Regions from separate parts of the Rhizobium laguerreae genome, predicted to be linked through region 2. Evidence: riboswitches for the same ligand, from Rfam matches in the RefSeq annotation. Region 2 holds a riboswitch; each other region holds the start of a gene.
What was found. A riboswitch is a leader RNA that binds a small molecule or an ion and turns the genes downstream of it on or off. The one in region 2 is predicted to bind cobalamin.
Positions count from the first base shown of each region.

Region 1 (6,585 bases), 160 kb from region 2:
CCCAGAAGGAATTTCGACAGGGCATTGTTGAGCACGCCGTCGATCATCGAGTGGTCGGAGCCATCGACTTCGGCACGCCACTTCTTGTCAAGAGCGTCGACATCAGCCGCGCTGAGATTGGCGTTGGCAGTGTTCTGCGCCTTGAGAGCCTCGATGATGGCAGGGTCGTTGAGCCAGGGCTTGACGTCGCTCGTCACGTAGTCGGAGATCGGGGCAAGCTTGGCATCCTGCGCCATGGATACGCCCATGGGTAGGCCGAATGCGGTGCAGGCCAAAAGAAATGCGGGCACGATTTTCTTCATAAGTGTTTCCTTCCGATTATAGGTTGCTGAAGACTAAGGCTATCAAACGAGGATGATGTCAGAACTCCTCCCAGGCGCCGGGAGCAGCGGCAATGGCGGCATTTCCTGCATGCCGCTGTACGGGGGCTCTCGGTTCGGGACGAGATTGGCGAGCGACTTGAACGGGTCTGGGCTGGCTGGCCGCAGACGCGCCGACGACGAACCTGCCGGCCGAGTCCTGCAGAAGGCGTCCCTGCTGCAGCAGTTCCTGGCAGGCCGCGTTGGTTTCCTCGACCATTGCCGCGTTCTGCTGCGTCGCTTGATCCATCTGGTTGATCGCACCGTTGATTTCCTGCAGACCCGTCGCCTGTTCGCGATAGGACTGAACGATGGAAGCGATACTGTCGCTGATACGGTTGATCTGCTCCTCGATCTTCAGCAAGGCGTCGCCGGTTTCGTTCACCAGCCCGACGCCTGCGGCAACTTCCTGGCCGGATACGTTGATAAGGTTCTTGATTTCCTTTGCCGCATTTGCCGACCGCTGGGCGAGTTCACGCACTTCCTGCGCGACAACCGCAAAACCCTTGCCGGCCTCGCCGGCACGCGCGGCTTCGACGCCGGCATTCAGCGCCAGCAGGTTCGTCTGAAACGCGATTTCATCGATGACGCCGATGATGCGGCCGATCTGGCTAGACGAGGTCTGAATACGGTCCATCGCGCCGATTGCATCGCGCACCACCGTCGCTGAGACATGGGCGCTCCGCTTTGTCTCCTCGACCAGCTTCCCGGCATTTTCGGCCCGCTGCGACGATGTTCTGACCGTGGTGGTCACCTCATCCAGTGCGGCGGCGGTCTGTTCCAGTGCTGCCGCCTGTTGCTCGGTCCGCTTGGCGAGTTGATCGGCGGAGGAGGCCAGCTCGCTGGAGCCGCCTTCAACCGCTACGGAGGCGGCCTTGATCTCCGTCAGCGCGGCCGCGACCGCTTCGACCATGTTGTTGAAATCTTGCCGCAATTTATCGAATTCCGGACCAAGATCGGCCAGATGTATCGAGAAGTCGCCTGCAGCGAGCTTTTCCAATGCTTTTGCGAGAGCGGTCATGACCAGCCGCTGGGTGTTGCTGGCTTCTTCCGTAAACAATGCGTTGCGCGCCCGTTCGGCGTCGAGCGAGGCGCTCTGCTCGGCAGCGGCTTGCTCTCTTTCGACCTTCGCAATCGCCTCGTGGCGGAAAACTTCCAATGCCCGTGCCAGAAAGCCGATCTCGTCGCCGTTTTCCTTGTAGGTCACGGGTGAAGCCAGATCGCCTTTCTGCAATGCGCTAATGCGTTCGCTGATGATCCGGATGGGCCGGCCAACAAGGCTGCGCATGGCGAGAAGGAAGGCGATGACGGCCAAGGCGGTGATCACGGACTGCGTGAGCAGCGATATGAGAACCTTCTGCCTGACTTCAGCAGCGATTTTTTCGACGGACCAGTTTGTAACGATATAGCCGGTGGCCTTGCCTGATTTATCCAGCGGGAGCGGCGCGATGATCGTGACCACACCGGCGGATATTCCGCTGTCGTCGATCGTCGTTTTCTCCGGCTTGGCACTGAGGCTCTTCGCCAGATCGGCCGGTGCGGGCAAACCGTTGATGCCATCGCGTGTCCAGGCGTCTACGGCGGCAGGCTCCGCGTTGAATGCGGCAAACTGCACGAGATCGAGCGAAGGGTCGTCGCGGTAGAGCGAATAGGCTTCACGGACGGCATTCGCCTTGCCCCATTTGACGCCGCCGGCGGCCAGAGAGGCAAACTGCTCCACATCCTTGGACCAGTTGGCCTTGGCGCCATCGATCAATGCCCGGGTTTCGTACATCCAGGTATAGGTGGCGAAAGCGGAAATGCCGCAGAGGTTGACGGCAACGATAATCGCCGCCAGCTTGGCGGTCAGAGGCATCGTTTTCAAAAAATGGAACATTCCGCGGCAGCCTAGAATTGCGGCTCAGTCGGAGATGTTCCCGACCGGCGTCTCAATACGGGCATCCACGCTGACGGTCACATCACGAGCCCTCATGCCCATGTCCGGATAGCAACCCAAAACGCGCAAACGCAGTGTGTGTTTGATATGTGAATAAATCATAAAGTAGAATGGGATGCCGGAGCACGCGCGTGTCATTTCGCTATTGCGCCCGCTGGAGATCTGCCTCGCTCCGCTGGGGAGAAGAGGTATGTCGCGCGTCCGTGTTCCCTACGCCCCGGCCGAAGAAAAGAGACAGATGGCACCGCTTGGCGCGCGCGGCTAGAATCAACCATCTGGTTCGCGGCTTGCCGCCGCGCCGGTTTGCTGAAATAGATGCGCCGTCAGGTGCCCGCCGTCCAGGCGGGAGAATCGGGAATCCGGTGCAAAGCCGGAACGTGCCCAACGCTGTAAGGCCGACGTTTGCCGCTTCACCACGCCACTGGCTTCTTGCCGGGAAGGCTGCGGCAGACGGATGACGCCCAGTCAGAAGACCGGCCTGGCAAGATAGACCGATCCGCGCGGACAGCGGGGCGGTTGCGTTGTTGGGGATTTGACGATGCGACCTTTTGATGAGGATGCCCTTTCGGCGGCGTCCGGTTTTTCCGTGGCTGAACGCGAGGCCGTCTATCATGCGATCATGACGCGGCGTGACGTTCGCAGCCAGTTCCTGCCCGATCCCTTGCCTGACGATGTTGTGCGGCGGTTGCTGACGGCCGCTCACCACGCACCCTCCGTCGGCTTCATGCAGCCGTGGAATTTCATTCTGGTGAAAAGTGCCGTTGTGCGGGCGCGCGTCCGGGATGCCTTCGCCAGTGCCAACGAGGAGGCGGCGCTGATGTTTGCCGGCGAGCGGCAGCAGGCCTACCGCGCTCTCAAGCTCGAAGGCATCGTGGAGGCGCCGCTCGGCATATGCGTGACCTGCGATCCCACGCGCAGCGGCAGCGTGGTGCTAGGTCGCACCCACAATCCGAGAATGGATTCATACTCGACCGTCTGCGCCATCCAGAATCTCTGGCTTGCGGCGCGGGCGGAAGGGGTGGGCATCGGTTGGGTCAGCATTTTTCGCGAAGGCGACCTGAAAACCATTCTCGGCATACCCGAGTATATCGAGGTGGTCGCTTGGCTCTGCGCCGGTTTCGTCGATCGGCTCTATGACGAGCCGGAACTCTCCGTCAAAGGCTGGCGGCAGCGGCTGCCGCTGGAGGATCTGGTCTTCCATGATGGATGGGGACTGAACACCTAGGGCAGTGCGGTGGAGCATGGCCTCAATCGCACAGTCACGACAGTCAAGGTGAGCAAACCGATGTCGGGTGTCGCCGACGCCGGTGAGGTATCTTTATTCCAGGCCTTTATATCGATACGCTGAAGGCGAATCCCGGAAATTCCAAGAGATATTCGGCTATCGGCGGCTCGATCGGAGGATAACGGCCCAATGAACATGATCGACTTGAAGGAACGCATCATCGTGATCACAGGCGGTGCGCGCGGCATCGGCTACGCTATCGCAGAGCGCGTCATCCAGTCTGGTGGCAAGGTGGCAATCTGGGACCTGAACGAAAACATGGCGAAGGACAGCGCTTCCGCTCTCGGCTCCGGCACCGTCGCTTTTGGCGTCAACGTTGCAGATTCCCAATCAGTCAAAAACGCGGCGGCAACTACCGAGGAGATTTTTGGCCGTATCGACGGCCTCGTCAATTCCGCCGGGATTACCGGTCCGGTTAAGCCCACGATTGAATACGATGTCATCGAGTGGAAAGACGTTGTCGATGTCTGCCTCACGGGAACCTTCAACTGCTGCCGCCACGTCGTTCCGGTCATGTTGAAGCACGACTACGGGCGGATCGTGAACATCTCCTCGGTTGCGGGCAAGGAAGGAAATCCGAACATCGCTGCCTATAGCGCAGCGAAAGCCGGTGTGTTGGGCTTCACCAAGTCTCTTGGCAAGGAACTCGCAAAGACGGGGATCGCCGTGAACGCGGTAACGCCGACCACAGCAAAGACACCTATATTGGACGGGCTGACACCGGAATTTATCGAATATATGCGCGTCCGTATTCCGCGCGACCGTTTTGTTGAACTTCATGAGATCGCGTCGATGGCCGTCTGGCTGCTCTCCGAAGAGAACTCCTTCACGACCGCATCGACGTTCGACCTGAGCGGTGGTCGTACGACCTACTGACCATGCTCAAGCTGTCCGCATTCACATCCCGCCGCTCGTTCACGCGACATGCCGTCATCTCATGCACCCCGGCATAACGCCGCTATGGCTCGGCCACCGCCGTTCCAGCTGTTCGATCACTGCTGCTGTTGCGGCTGCGGACCTGACGTTGCTGGGTTGGCGAGATCGATCGAGCCCTGATCTCCGGCCAGAAATTGCGGGCCGACCTGACGGACACGGTTTTGCGTCGGATCATAGGGGCGCTCGGGAACGGATGGTTGCGGCGCGGCGGCTGCGGGATTCTTCGCCGTGGGGTTGGTGCGGATGGTGGTGATCGAGCCCTGCTGCGGCGGTTCGCTCACCGCCTGCTTGCCGCGCATCTCCTCGTAATAGGCGGTGAGATTGCAGGCGCAAGAGGACTTTTCCCCGGGCGTACGGTTCTTGTAGGCAAAGGCGTTTTTCATGGCGCTGTAAGGCGTGCCCATTGCGACCGAGATCATGTTCGAGGCTTCGGTGCTCGTCACATCACGATAGAACAATTCGGTCTCGATACCCGGGCACATCTTGGCGCAGGTCTGGGCGTCGCGGCCGAAATCAACCGACGTGGCGTTTGAGCTGATCGGGAAGAAGCCGCCGTCGCAGCTGCGCACGCACATGGTGCTGACTGGCGACAGCATGTCTGCCCGCGGCAGGCCGTAACGCGGATCAACCTCTTCACCGCCGCCGAGCGGAATGAAGGTATCGGTGCGCATTGCCTGTTCCTCGACGCTAGGGGCGGGGTCGGCGGCGCTGCGATCGCTCGGGGCGTAGAAGTTTTCGCTGTTGCAGCCATTGCGCTCGAGAGCGGCAATCAGTTCGCGCCGCGCGCCGTCATTGGCACCGTTCTGGCCGGCCAGCACGTTGCGGCGGTCCTGGAGATAGCGGATATTGTCGATCATACGGGCTTCGGCCTGCGAGAGCTCGGTGCAATAATCGGCATTCTCGCCGCCGACGACCACCATGCTGCCTGACGTGCAGCCAAAGCTGCGCAGATCGTTGCGGACCTTGCGCAGCTCGAGGTTCTGCTCGGCCATGGCGCTGGCATATCGGCGGGCTTCCGGGCCGTTGCCATTGCCGATCGATCGCGGCAAGTCGGCGAGGCGGCCGCGCAGGTCCTCACAGACAGCGCTGCTTTGCGCGGCGGCAGGCGCCGAAAAGGCAAGGAGAAGGGCAAGAGACAGGTTTCGGCGTTTCACGGCGTCGTCCCGGAATGAGCAAAGAATTGATCGGTCGATTGCGGCGTTGATCGCCGCCAGTTCTCTTAGGGTATTTCTCTTAATAAGCTGGGATAAATTCCTAGCGTATTTTCGCGGTTTTATCCAGCGGACCGCTGGAGACCCAAGTGTTTGATTATGAAGAGGCTGCCGATTGTAATCAACGAGGCCAAGTGCTCCACTCCAATCTCCTGCGTCGCTTGGGGAACGTACTCATATCCGGACGTCGAAAATGACAGGTGTTGCCAATGAACTCAGCTCCCCCGCAACGACAGTCGGGCTGCCGGAAACCCAGCACGGCTTCCACGTTTTCGTGGACGGTTGTTATGAACCCGGTTCCGGGCGCGGGGGATGGGCTTTTGTCGTTTATCGTGATGCGGCGGAAATTGCGTCCGGCTTCGGTGGCGCCGAAGATTCCGCCAATAATTCGATGGAATTGACCGCCGTGCTCAGGGCGGCAATCTGGATCAACAGCGAGGCAAACGGCGAGCCCGCGACCATCTGGTCCGATTCCGTCTACGCCATCAAAGGCTGCAACAGCTGGCGACATATCTGGAAGAACAACGGCTGGAAGAAAAGCAGCCCGAATGGGAATGCCCGAAGGCGAACGATCGCCAATGCGGAACTCTGGAAGGCGGTCGATCTTCAGCTATCCCAGAATGCGCTGATGACCATTGTCTGGTGCAAAGGCCATTCCGGCATTGCCGGCAACGAACGCGCGGATGCGCTCGCGGATAAAGGGCGCCTGTCGATACGGAGTGCCTGAGACGGCATCAGGACATGTGTCGGGACGACTTCAGGGTCTTTACGCTGTGTTGCGGGCAACCAGCTCAAGCCGGTTGCGATGCCTCGACGACGGCGAGTGCCGCCATATTGACGACGCCGCGGGAGGTGACA
Region 1 covers NZ_JAAXQT010000001.1:1,154,889-1,161,473, forward strand. The annotation lists gene HFO71_RS05715 (hypothetical protein) at 1-302, opposite strand, end outside; gene HFO71_RS05720 (methyl-accepting chemotaxis protein) at 361-2,235, opposite strand; cobalamin riboswitch at 2,604-2,791, shown strand; gene bluB (5,6-dimethylbenzimidazole synthase) at 2,834-3,520, shown strand; gene HFO71_RS05730 (SDR family NAD(P)-dependent oxidoreductase) at 3,710-4,456, shown strand; gene HFO71_RS05735 (DUF2865 domain-containing protein) at 4,573-5,670, opposite strand; gene HFO71_RS05740 (ribonuclease H family protein) at 5,921-6,454, shown strand; gene HFO71_RS05745 (NADP-dependent malic enzyme) at 6,519-6,585, opposite strand, start outside.
Region 1: another riboswitch for cobalamin. It lies ahead of bluB (5,6-dimethylbenzimidazole synthase); the one in region 2 lies ahead of cobU (bifunctional adenosylcobinamide kinase/adenosylcobinamide-phosphate guanylyltransferase).

Region 2 (6,585 bases):
GCTGCCGACGGCCTGGAGCTGCAGGCGCATCGGCTTGCCCGAGACATCGACGAAACCCTTGAGGCGCAGCACGTCATGGGCTGATATGATGCCCTTCAGCGCTTCGATGAAGCCGGCCGGATCGGCAATGGGTCCGAGCTCAACGACGAAGCTGTCGAATTCGTCATGGTCGTGCGGCGCACCGTCCTCATGCTCCAGCTCGTGATGCGACTTGCGATTGGCGACATCGTCCTCCGTGCCGATGCCGAGGCCGAGCAGAATGCCAGCCGACACCTCGCCATTCCTCGCTTCGATCATCACGGGCTTGCGGACGGTGCGGGAGGCGACCTCGTCGCGTACCCTGATAAGACCGGCGGCATCGATCAGGTCTGTCTTGTTGAGCACGATGAGATCGGCGCAGGTCAACTGATCCTCGAACAGCTCCTCGATCGGGCTTTCGTGATCGAGCGATTCATCCTCGGCACGGCGCGCATCGACGGCATCATGGTCATCGGCGAAACGGCCGGCGGCAACGGCAGCACTGTCGACCACCGTGATGACGCCGTCGACGGTCACCTGCGTGCGGATATCGGGCCAGTTGAAGGCGGCGACCAGAGGCTGCGGCAAAGCAAGGCCCGAGGTCTCGATGACGATATGGTCGGGCCTCTGCTCGCGCTCGAGCAGCTTCGTCATCGTCGGAATGAAATCGTCCGCAACCGTGCAGCAGATGCAGCCATTGGTGAGCTCGATGATGTCGTCCTCGGTGCAATTCTCCGCACCGCAGCCCTTCAGCACGTCGCCGTCGACGCCGAGATCGCCGAATTCGTTGATGATCAGCGCAATCTTCTTGCCGCCGGCATTGGTGAGCAGGTTGCGGATCATCGTCGTCTTGCCGGCGCCAAGAAAGCCGGTGATGACGGTTGCAGGAATTTTTTGCTGGTTCATGGACTTAACCCTTCATTTTCAGCGGCAGGCCTGCCGCGATGAAATAAACTTCGGCGGCCTTCGCCGCGATCGATTGGTGCAAGCGGCCGGCATGATCGCGAAAATCCCGCGCCATGCGATTGTCGGGCACGATGCCGAGACCGACCTCGTTGGAAACGAAAACGAGCCGCGCTTTCGCGGCGGGAAGGAAATCGGCAAGGGCGGCAAATTCCGTCGCCACGTCCCGCTCCTCCGTCATCAGATTGGTGACCCAGAGCGTCAGGCAATCGATCAGGACGATGCGCCCCTCGCCGTCGATGGCGGCGAGCTTGCCGACAAGATCGAGCGGCTCTTCATGCGTCGTCCAGGATGGGCCGCGGTCGGCCTTGTGTTGGGCGATGCGCGCCTGCATCTCCTCGTCCCAGGCGCGGCCGGTGGCGACGTAGTGACGATCGAGACCGGTTGCCGCCACGAGGTCTTCGGCGAAACGGGATTTGCCGGAGCGTGCGCCGCCGAGGATGAAGGTGGCGGTCATACTCAAACGCCCCTCACGGAGAGTGCGTAGTCGTGGCTTGCTCTGAATGCACCTTTCTCGGCTACTGAGGGTGTGACACCCCCCTCTGTCCTGCCGGACATCTCCCCCACAAGGGGGGAGATTGAATCGCCGAGAGCTTTTCTCCAAACAATTGACGTAGGACGACCGTTGTGCTGCTTGCCGATCTCCCTCCTTGTGGGGGAGATGTCCGGCAGGACAGAGGGGGGTACCCAGCATTCGACATAAGTGGCCGAAAGCGCTGCTCTTGCAGCGCTGCTTGGAGGCGTCGCGCGCGCCGCACTAGGCCGCGCCGAATTCAATCGTTCAGCCAAGACAACCTCCGTGCTGGCAACGGGCATAGTGCCCAAGTGTGGGCTTCTCGCCCGGCACGCATGGCAGGTCTCCTGGCTCGCGGTTATCGGCCGCGATCGGGGCAGACCGGAAACCGGTCGCCCTGATCGTGCCAGCGGATCATCCTCGCCTTCCCGGCTGCATCAGTGAAAAGGTGGACGATTCGTAGACTTGAGAGGCGTCCGACCCCGGTTGATCACCATGCATATCCAGTGGCTTTTCCGGCATGTCGTCCATCCCGCCCGCTTGCACTATTGCAAGCCGTCAGCCGAAAGGCCTGATGCCGGATGGAAGACCCTGACCGCTCTACAGTCGCGGGGTCGGCTGTGATGAAGGCGCCCGGCTTGGGTCCGCCCCGTCACATTCCCTTTTCATCCGGAAGGGCGTAACACCGATCCGGAACCATCCGTTATGTCAGGATGGTCAGTCGACCATCCGTTATCCGGATGGTTAGGCAAGCGCAGGGGTGAAGTCAACCGGGCTTGGCGGTCGACCAGTTGACGGCCACCCGGTATGGCCTGCTCCAACACGACTTACTCTACCTAAAACATCGTCATTATCAGAGACTTACGTCACAAATATTTATCCCGCCCGCCGGGTTTTCGCCGCAATTGCGTCGCAAGCGGACTGCGCCTTCGCCTTCGCCCTTGACCGGGCCTCTCCCTGCCTAGTTGTCTTGCCATGCTTATGAAATTGGATCGGCGCCGTTTCCGCGCGCTGCGTGTTTTCTTCGATCCGGGACGCTTGCGGGCGCTGACCCGGCGCAGCGAGGTCGGCCTGTCGCTGGCGGGCGCCGTCGTCGGCATCATCTCGGGTCTCGCCGTCACCGGCATGAGCTACGTCTCCAACGAGTTGCATCAGCTGGTCTTCGGCATCGCCGACAGCGAAAGATTGAGCTCCTCCGAGATCGAGAACAAGATGCTGCTGCTCACCGCCCCCGTCATCGGCGGCGCCTTGCTCGGCCTGTTGCTTCTGGTTCTGGCGAAACGGCGCAAGAAGCCGATGGTCGACCCTATCGAGGCCAATGCGCTGCATGGCGGCCGCCTGTCCCTGACCGACAGCATCATCGTTGCCGTGCAGAACCTGATCTCCAACGGTTTCGGGGCCTCCGTCGGCCTGGAGGCCGGCTATACCCAGCTTGCCGCCGGCCTCGCCTCGAAATTCGGGCTGAAGCTGCAGCTTCGCCGCTCGGACCTGCGCACCCTCGTTGGCTGCGGCGCGGCGGGCGCCATCGCCGCCGCCTTCAACGCGCCGTTGACCGGGGCCTTCTATGCTTTCGAGCTGATCATCGGCACCTATACGATCGTCTCGCTGACGCCTGTCGTCGTTTCCGCCCTTGTCTCCACCTTGGTCGCAAGGCTGCTCGCCGGTAGCGACTTCACCATCGATATCGGCAGCTTCGGCTCGGTCGTGCCGGCCGATTATGTCCCGGCGCTGCTGCTCGGTGCGTTCTGCGCCGGTGTCGGCATCCTGATCATGCAGGGCGTCGCCTTTGTCGAGGAGTTGGCGCGCAAGAGCTCGATCGCCCCGCCCTTCCGCCCGGCACTCGGCGGCATCATCGTCGGGCTGTTGGCGATGATCTCGCCGCAGGTGCTCTCGGCCGGCCACGGCGCGCTGCATCTCAACCTTTCCCATGAGGTGGCGATCCCGACGCTGATCGGCCTCTTCCTCTTGAAATCCTTCGCCTCGGCGATCTCGATCGGCTCCGGCTTCAGGGGCGGGCTGTTCTTCGCCTCGCTATTCATGGGCGCCCTGCTCGGCAAACTCTTTGCTTACTGCGGCCCCTATTTCGCCGATGCGACGCTGACGCCCGTCATCTATGCCGTGGTCGGCATGAGTTCGCTTGCCGTCGCCGTCATCGGCGGGCCGCTGACCATGACGTTCCTGGCGCTCGAAATCACCGGCGATTTTCCGATCACGGCGCTGGTGCTCGCCGCCGTCATCACCTCCTCGCTCGTCGTGCGCTCGACCTTCGGCTACTCCTTCGCCACATGGCGCTTTCATCTGCGCGGAGAAAGCATCCGCAGCGCCCATGATGTCGGCTGGATCCGCAATCTGACGGTCGACAAGCTGATGCGCGCCGACGTCAAGACGGCAAGGGCGGGCATTTCTCTGGGGGAATTCAAGCAGGCCTTCCCGATCGGCTCGACCCAGCGCGTCATCCTCGTCGAGGAGAGCGACAAATATGCGGGCCTGGTGCTGGTGCCGGAGATCTACGCCAATCCGACCGACGCGCAGGACGAGGGCAAGACGCTTGCCGATTTCATCCACTACCGCAACGATTTCCTGCAGCCGCAGATGAATGCCAGGCAGGCGGCGGCGATCTTCGACAAGAGCGAAAGCGAAGCGCTCGCAGTCGTCAACAACCTGATCGAACGCAAGGTGATCGGCCAGCTCAGTGAAAGTTATACGCTGCGCCGCTACAGCGAAGAACTCGACCGCCGTCGCCGCGAGGTCTCAGGCGAGATCTGAGCGTCGCCGCGGCGACCGGATCGACGCTTCAGGATGCGGCGTCGGCGAGTTTGAACACGTCGGCCCGCTTCGAAACGCCACGCAATTCAAACGAACCTAGATACTCGCAGGCCACGGCGCAGGTGGTCGCGAAGCTCTCCGACATCAGCAGGTCTTGCTCAAGCGTGCCGCAGAGCTTTTCAAGCCGCGAGGCCTCGTTGACGGCGCTGCCGATCACCGTGAAATCAAGCCTGCCGCGCGCGCCGATATTTCCATAGAAGACCTCGCCGAGATGCAGCACGACATCGACGCCGATGTCAGGACCTCCATCATTCCCCCGCTGACCGTTCAGTACCTTGTTGGCTTCCAGAATATTCCTTGCCGAAGCCAGTGCGGCCATGCACGCCTTTTGCTGATCTTCGGCATCGGTCGGAAAGATCGCCAGCACGCTGTCGCCCATGAACTTGAGGATCTCGCCGGAATTCTCCTCGACATGCCGGCCGATCAGCTCGAAATGCTCGTCCAGAAACCCGGCGATTTCGCCTGGTTGATAGACTTCGGTCAACGCCGTGAAATTCCTGAGATCCGCAAGCAGGATCGCAGCATTGATGGAGCCACCCTTTCCTCTTTGGATCTCGCCTGCAAGGATGCGTGCGCTTGTTTTGGCGCCCGTGTAGACGGCGAGAATATCCGCAGCGGTTTTCGATGCCGCGATGCGGTAGCAAGCCAGCCCCAGTGCCGGGAAGAGCTCCGCGACGATCGCCAATTGATCGTCAGAAAATCCGCCCGGCCTGTCGCTTGTGAGAGACAGACTGACCCCGCGCAGCGCAGCCTCCTTTGGAAACTCCAGCAGGCTGACCAGATGATCCGTACCGCCGCCATGTGCGAATTCCGCAAGCTGCGGGTAGTCATCGACTCCCTCACCCTTGGCGATATTCCATCGACCTGACGTTTCGCCACGGCCCAAAAGAAAATAGATCGGGGTCTTCTCGAAATTCAGTACTGCCGCACTGCCATACTCGGCATTCTCGATCGTGGTCGCACCGCCGCGCACGAAATTGGCCGAGACGCCGCCATACATGGGATGAATAGACGGCATCGCAATACTTCCCCGCCAGATCGGAAAGCCATCCGCGATCAGCCGATCGCACAATCCGGCTATCAGCTCGCCAATATGCTCAGCTGTGATTCCATGTTCTATAAGCCACTGAATATGATTGTTAATTTCCGAACCTCCAAATGACCGACGCAGTTTATGGTCGGAAATCGGGCAAATGGACGGCGATGACCAACCCGGGCGTTGCCACATCAACCAATAGTCGAGTCACGCAGATATTTCTAGCCATGGACTCCGGCAAACGACGACCACAAGGTAGGCCGAGAGCAAGTGATACCTGCCGTTACCGTCGTTCGGCTCCGGCGAGAAGCAGTGGAGAGTGCCGCAGAAATGAAAGACGATGCCGCAGCGTCTGCGGATATCTCACATCCGGACCGTCATGCCGCCGTCGACCGTCAGCACATGGCCGTTGACGAAGGAAGCGGCGTCGCTTGCGAGAAAGAGAGCCGCCCCGGCGATCTCGTCCGGGCGTCCCCAGCGCTGGACCGGGATGCGCTGGCGCACGAACGGCATCAAATCCTCGTTCGCGGCCATCGCCGCGTTCGTCTCGGTGGCAAACCAGCCGGGCGCAATCCCGTTGCTGGTGATGCCGTGCGGGCCGAATTCGACCGCCATGCCGCGCATCAGTCCGGTCAGTCCCTGCTTTGCCGCCGGATAGACGCAGTCGCCGGGCATGACGACATGGCCGCTGATCGAGGTCACCGCGATCAGGCGGCCGTAATTGCGTCGCTTCATCAACACGGCAGCGTCACGCGAAAGCGTCACCGCCGCTGCTAGGTCGGTGCGCAGCAGCTCGATGATCGCATCATCGTCGAATTCGGCCAGCGGCCGTCTGTCGCGGGCGCCGACATTGTTGATCAGAATATCGAGACGGCCATGGATCTTGTCGATATCGGCCATCGCAGCGCGCTGTGCCTCGCGGTCGGCGATATCGAATGAAGCCGCTCGCCGTGCCGCCCGCGGCGCGGATAGCCTTTACAGCGTCTTCCAGCGTCGCCGCCGTGCGTCCGTTGACGATAACATGCGCGCCGCCTCGGCAAGGGCGCACGCCATCTCGAAGCCGAGCCCACGACCGCCACCGGTCACCAGCGCCACCTGACCTGCCAGTGAGAATCTATCCAATATGCTCATGGTTTTCGTCACTCTCAACCGGGTCCGCTGCGACAATTAATGGACTCAGTCAACTAATTTGGCAATAGCCGAGCAACGGCCGATGATGGTACGAGGT
Region 2 covers NZ_JAAXQT010000001.1:990,291-996,875, reverse strand. The annotation lists gene cobW (cobalamin biosynthesis protein CobW) at 1-924, opposite strand, end outside; gene cobU (bifunctional adenosylcobinamide kinase/adenosylcobinamide-phosphate guanylyltransferase) at 929-1,438, opposite strand; cobalamin riboswitch at 1,816-2,211, opposite strand; gene HFO71_RS04920 (chloride channel protein) at 2,471-4,261, shown strand; gene HFO71_RS04915 (adenylate/guanylate cyclase domain-containing protein) at 4,290-5,549, opposite strand; partial or broken gene HFO71_RS04910 (SDR family oxidoreductase) at 5,721-6,488, opposite strand.

Region 3 (6,585 bases), on a different contig from region 2:
ACGTTGGAAAGCACCGCCTCCTCATGCGGCGTTACCGCATCCTCCATCAGCCGGATGGAACCGACGCCGTTCTGGATCGTGTCGAGCAGCGTCAATCCGGTGAAGACGCGGATGGTCAGCTGCTGTTCGGCCGGCGTCAGCGTCGCCCAGGAGGGAATGTCGTTGGAAAGCGGCACCTTTTCCGGCAGCCAGAAATTGCCGGTGAGCCGGTTCCAGACCTCGAGATCCTTATCGTCCTCGATGCGGTTCCAGTTGACGGCGCGCACGCGCGAGGCGGGTTTGATTTGCATGTTCATTAGGTGGTCCCTCTTGAGGAATATGTCTGGGCGCCCCCTCATCCGCCTGCCGGCACCTTCTCCCCGCTGGGGAGAAGAGACTTGTGGCAGCGTCATCCGCAACCAAATCCCCCTCTCCCCAGCGGGGAGAGGGTTAGGGTGAGGGGGCTTCTGGCTCGCGGCCGAAATCAACTCACAGCGTACAAGACACGCAGCCCTGCACCTCGGTGCCGGACAGCGCCATCTGGCGAAGGCGGATGTAGTAGATCGTCTTGATGCCCTTCTTCCAGGCATGGATCTGCGACTTGTTGATGTCGCGCGTCGTTGCCGTGTCGCGGAAGAACAAGGTCAGCGACAGGCCCTGGTCGACATGCTGGGTCGCCGCCGCATAGGTGTCGATGATCTTCTCCGGCCCGATCTCGTAGGCATCCTGATAATAGTCGAGATTGTCGTTGGTCATGAACGGCGCCGGATAATAGACGCGGCCGATCTTGCCTTCCTTGCGGATCTCGATCTTCGAGACGATCGGATGGATCGAGGAGGTCGAGTGGTTGATGTAGGAGATCGAGCCCGTCGGCGGCACTGCCTGCAGGTTCTGGTTATAGAGGCCGGAGGCCATCACCGCCTTCTTCAGCGCGGCCCAGTCTTCCTGCGTCGGAATGTGGATCCCCGCCGTCTCGAACAGCGCCTTCACCCTCTCCGTCGCCGGCTCCCAGAGCCGGTCGGTATATTTGTCGAAATAGTCGCCGGAGGCATATTTCGAGTTCTCGAAGCCCTTGAAAATCTGGCCCCGTTCGACCGCCAAAAGATTCGAGGCGCGGATCGCGTGATAGGTCACCGTATAGAAATAGATATTGGTGAAATCGACGCCTTCGTCGGAGCCGTAGAAGATGCGTTCGCGGGCGAGGTAACCGTGCAGGTTCATCTGACCGAGGCCGATCGCATGGCTCTCGTCATTGCCCTTCTCGATCGAGGGAACCGAGGAAATGTGGCTCATGTCGGAAACGGCCGTCAGCGCCCGGATCGAGGTCTCGATCGTCTTGCCGAAATCAGCCGAATCCATTGCCGCCGCGATATTCAGCGAGCCGAGATTGCAAGAAATGTCCTTGCCGAGATGTTTGTAGGAAAGGTCGTCATGATATTCGCTCGCCTCGCTCACCTGCAGGATCTCCGAGCAGAGATTGCTCATCGAGATGCGCCCGGCGATCGGGTTCGCCCGGTTCACCGTGTCCTCGAACATAATGTAGGGGTAGCCGCTCTCGAACTGGATTTCGGCAAGCACCTGGAAGAATTCGCGCGCCTTGATCTTCTTCTTGGAGATGCGGGCGTCATCAGCCATCTCGCGGTACTTTTCCGTCACCGAAATCTCAGTGAACGGCACGCCATAGACGCGCTCCACGTCACAGGGCGAGAACAGGTACATATCCTCGTTGTTCTTGGCGAGCTCAAAGGTGATATCGGGCACGACGACGCCGAGCGACAGCGTCTTGATGCGGATCTTCTCGTCGGCATTTTCGCGCTTGGTGTCGAGGAAGCGCATGATGTCGGGGTGGTGGGCGTTGAGATAGACGGCACCCGCCCCCTGCCGCGCGCCGAGCTGGTTGGCGTAGGAGAAGCTGTCTTCGAGCAGCTTCATGACAGGGATAATGCCCGAAGACTGGTTCTCGATATGCTTGATCGGCGCGCCCGCCTCGCGAATATTCGTCAGCGACAGCGCCACGCCGCCGCCGCGCTTTGACAATTGCAATGCCGAATTGATCGACCGGCCGATCGATTCCATATTGTCCTCGACGCGTAGCAGGAAGCAGGAAACCAGTTCGCCGCGCTGCTTCTTGCCGGCATTGAGGAAGGTCGGCGTCGCCGGCTGGAAGCGGCCGGAAATGATCTCGTCGACCATGTCGCGGGCAAGGGCCTCGTCGCCGCGCGCAAGCGCCAGCGCCACCATGCAGATGCGGTCCTCATAGCGCTCGAGATAGCGCTTTCCGTCGAAGGTCTTCAGCGTATAGCTGGTGTAGTATTTGAAGGCGCCGAGGAAGGTCGGGAAACGGAACTTCTTGGCATAGGCCTGGTCGAACAGATCCCGCACGAAATTGAAGGAATACTGGTCGAGAACCTCCTGCTCGTAATAGCCCTCGGTCACGAGGTAATCGAGCTTTTCGCGGAGATTGTGAAAGAACACCGTGTTCTGGTTCACATGCTGCAGGAAATATTGCTTGGCAGCCATTCGATCCTTGTCGAGCTGGATCCGCCCCTCGTCGTCATAGAGGTTCAGCATCGCATTCAGCGCGTGGTAGTCGAGCGCTTCCGCCACTTTCAAAGGGCGTTCGCCGGCGGGATGAGCCAATGTGTGATGCGGTTTTGCGCCCGCATCCCGCGTCAGATTTGTTCCCGTGTCCAAAATCGTTCCATTCCGTGTTTGACCTTGGCGACATCGTCTTCGGTGCCCATGAGCTCGAACCTGTAGAGGTAAGGCACCTGGCATTTCTGCGAGACCACGTCGCCGGCGAGCCCATAGGTCTCGCCGAAATTGCTGTTGCCCGCAGCGATCACGCCGCGGATGTGTCCTCGGTTTTCCGCATCGTTGAGGAAACGGATCACCTGCTTGGGAACGGCACCCTTGCCGCCGTCGCCGCTATAGGTCGGCACAACAAGCACGAAGGGTTCGCGAATTTGGAACGCGTCTGCGCCAATTGGCGGAATGCGCGCCGCGCGCAGTCCGAGCTTGGCGACGAACCGATGGGTATTCTCGGATCGGCTGGAATAATAGACGATCAGCCCCATCGTCTGTCCTCAGCTCAGGAAAGTGCGCTGATCATGTCGGGACGGAAGCCGGCCCAATGCTGCTCGCCGGCGATGACGACAGGCGCCTGCATGTAGCCGAGGCTGCGGACGCGATCGAGCGCTTCGGCATCCTGCGAAATATCGACGATGTCATAGTCGACACCCAGGCGGTCCAGAGCGCGGTAGGTGGCAGTGCACTGGACGCAGGCAGGCTTGCTGTAGACGGTGATGGTCATAATATTCCTCGTGACGACGCGATTGGGACGCAGGACATTGATCGGAAATCTGTCGATATCCGTCGAAAAATCTCGGTGATTTGAGCTATGCGGCTATTTAGCCGCTGGGCGTACTCCGCCCTCTACCTCTAGCGGGTGGCGGCCTGAACTGAGATACTGACATGACTTCACCCCGAAGTGGCTCAATACGAAGGTTTCGGGGGCGAAGGTTCGGGCCTGCGAAACGCGATGCGGAGATTCCCCGCAGCCATGCAACGCGACCTTCCGGACACCCCGCCCGTGGACGTTTCGTTCGAGGCAGGTCTCCTGGCTCACGGGTCAAAGCACCCTGTCCCAGCCTTCCCGGAGCATCATGCTCCAGTGACCTGAAATCGGACAGTTGCTCGCCGCTTACAGTTGCGGGGGCAGCTCCGGCATTGCCGCGCCATGATGGCGAAACGCACCGAATTCCCGTCTTAGCCATCGATCCCTACGAATCGATGGAACCTCGAACACTAGATATAGTACGCCAATCCAAATTCGCGTCAACGGATGGTTTGTGCATTGCGTTACGACAGATTTGAAATCGCTACGTTCCTGTGAAAAACACGGATAACGAAAGCTTAAGGAAAGCAGGCTGTGGAGAAAGCCCCGATGAAGAGAGCCGACCCTATGGCCGGTCCCGCGATTTTCGATTCAAGATTGGGCCCGAATCGTCGATAGGACATCCCCCCGGTGACGAACGCCGGAGGGAGGAAGTCAGAAATGTTATATCTTTATCCGAAGCAGCCGCAGCGCATTGATCGTCACCAGCACGGTGGCGCCGGTATCGGCGAGGATCGCCGGCCAGAGACCGGTGATGCCGGCGATCGTCGTCACCAGGAACACCGCCTTAAGCCCGAGTGCGATGGTGATATTCTGCAGGATGTTGCGCATCGTGCGTTTGGAAAGTTCGATCATTCGCGCCACATCGCCGACGCGTCCGTGCAACACGGCCGCATCCGCCGTCTCCAGCGCCACGTCGGTGCCGCCGCCCATGGCGATGCCGATATCGGCCGCGGCCAGTGCCGGAGCATCGTTGATGCCGTCGCCGACCTTGGCGACGACGAAGCCCTGGCGCTTCAATTCGCCGACGACCCGCTGCTTGTCCTCAGGCATCATCTCGCCGCGCCAGTCGATGCCGAGCATGCCGGCAACGGCTGCTGCCGTCCGCTTGTTGTCGCCGGTCAGCATCATCGCCTTGACGCCGGCTGATTTGAGGGCAGCGAGCCCGGCCTCGGCATCCTCGCGCGGCTCGTCGCGCATGGCGATCAGGCCGGCCGCAACACCGTTGACGAGCAGCACCGACACGCTCTTTCCCTCGTCGTTCAGCGCCGTGATGCATGCATCCTGTTCCGCGCTGAGCGTCCCGCGCTCGCGGGCGGCAGGCGGCGATAGCAGATCCAACGTCTCGCCACCAACCTTGCCGCTGACACCCTTACCCGGCAGCGCTTCCAGCTCGAAGGCCGGCGGCACGGGAACGCCGTCCGCCTTGGCGCGATTGCGGATCGCCAGTGCCAGCGGGTGGCTGGAACCCTGCTCCAACACCGCCGCGCGCGACAGCACCTGCGCCTCGCTCGGGCCAAAGGAAATGATGTCAGTCACCTGAGGCTTGCCTTCAGTCAGCGTGCCTGTTTTGTCGAAGGCGACCATCGTCACCTTGCCGAGCGTTTCCAGCACCGCGCCGCCCTTCATCAACAGCCCGCGCCGTGCACCTGCCGAAAGCGAGGCGGCGATCGCCGCCGGCGTCGAGATGACGAGCGCACAGGGGCAGCCGATCAAAAGGATGGCAAGGCCCTTATAGACCCATTCGCCCCACGGCCCAGCGAACAGCAGCGGCGGAACGACCGCGACGAGTGCTGCGACCACGAGCACGCCGGGCGTGTAATAGCGCGAAAACCGATCGATGAAGCGTTCGGTCGGCGCCTTCGATTCCTGTGCCTCCTCCACCAGCTTGACGACGCGGGCGATGGTATTGTCGGCCGCGGCGGCCGTGACGCGAACCCTGAGCACCGCATCGCCATTCACCGTACCGGCAAAAACGACGGCATCGACGCCCTTGCGCACCGGCGTGCTCTCGCCCGTCACCGGCGCCTCGTCGATCGCACTCTCGCCTGAGATGATGATGCCGTCCGCCGAGATACGGTCGCCAGGGCGAACCATGATGATGGCGCCGACAGCAAGGCTTTCTGCCGGCACTTCCCGCGTCTGGCCATTGTTTTCGAGCAGCGCATTCTTCGGCACCAGACCCGTCAGCGACTGGATACTTTCGCGCGCCTTGCCCGCCGCCACCCCCTCCAGCAACTCGCCGACGAGGAACAGGAACACGACGGTTGCCGCCTCTTCGCCGGCATTGATGATGACGGCGCCGACGGCGGCGATCGTCATCAGCATCTCGATCGAAAACGGTGTTCCTGAGAAGGCGGCCATGATGGCGCGCCGCGCGATCGGCACCAGCCCGATCAGCATGGCGACGGTGAAGGCATAGGACGCGATCGCCGGCACGAGATGGCCGACGGTATAGGCGGCAACGAGTGCTGCACCCGAAAGGATGGTCAGCCGGCCCTTCCTGCTCTGCCACCAGGGACCGGCCATCGGCGCATGGTCGTGCCCGTGCAGCCCCTCGATTTCCTTCTCGCCATGATCGTGAGGATGATCGTGGTCATGGCCCGCGTGATCGCGGTGATCATGTCCATGGTCGTGACGATGCTGCGCGCCCTGGGTATGCGCAGGCGCAGCGGTTCCGGCAAACGGCGCGACGGAATAGCCGAGCCCGGTCACCTTCTTCTCGATCGCCTTGAGATCGCTGCTGCCATCGTGGCGGACGGTCATCGTGCCCGCCATCACCGAAACGGAAACATCGGCGACACCCGTCAAGCGTCTGACCGCCGTATCGATCTTGGTTGCGCAGGAGGCGCAATCCATGCCGCCAACCCGGTATCGTGTCTCGCTCTCAGCCATGATCCGCTTCCTTGTCAAATAGAAGCATCCCTCCTACATCCTCTAGCGACTAGAGGTGCAAGAGGAAAATCATGAAAAAGATCACCATTGGTGAAGCTGCCCGCCAGAGCGGCGTCAAGGTGCCGACGGTGCGTTATTATGAAAGCATCGGCCTGCTCGCGGCCCCGAGCCGTAGCGAGGGCAACCAGCGCTCCTTCGAGCCTGCCGATATCAGCCGTCTCGCCTTCATCCGCCACGCCCGCGAACTCGGTTTCGAGATCGACGCGATCCGCACGCTGCTCACCCTGCAGGACGATCCGCACCAGTCCTGCGCC
Region 3 covers NZ_JAAXQT010000022.1:15,205-21,789, reverse strand. The annotation lists gene nrdF (class 1b ribonucleoside-diphosphate reductase subunit beta) at 1-296, opposite strand, end outside; gene nrdE (class 1b ribonucleoside-diphosphate reductase subunit alpha) at 469-2,673, opposite strand; gene nrdI (class Ib ribonucleoside-diphosphate reductase assembly flavoprotein NrdI) at 2,652-3,056, opposite strand; gene nrdH (glutaredoxin-like protein NrdH) at 3,071-3,292, opposite strand; cobalamin riboswitch at 3,572-3,797, opposite strand; gene HFO71_RS35070 (heavy metal translocating P-type ATPase) at 4,040-6,271, opposite strand; gene HFO71_RS35065 (MerR family transcriptional regulator) at 6,343-6,585, shown strand, end outside.
Region 3: another riboswitch for cobalamin. It lies ahead of nrdH (glutaredoxin-like protein NrdH); the one in region 2 lies ahead of cobU (bifunctional adenosylcobinamide kinase/adenosylcobinamide-phosphate guanylyltransferase).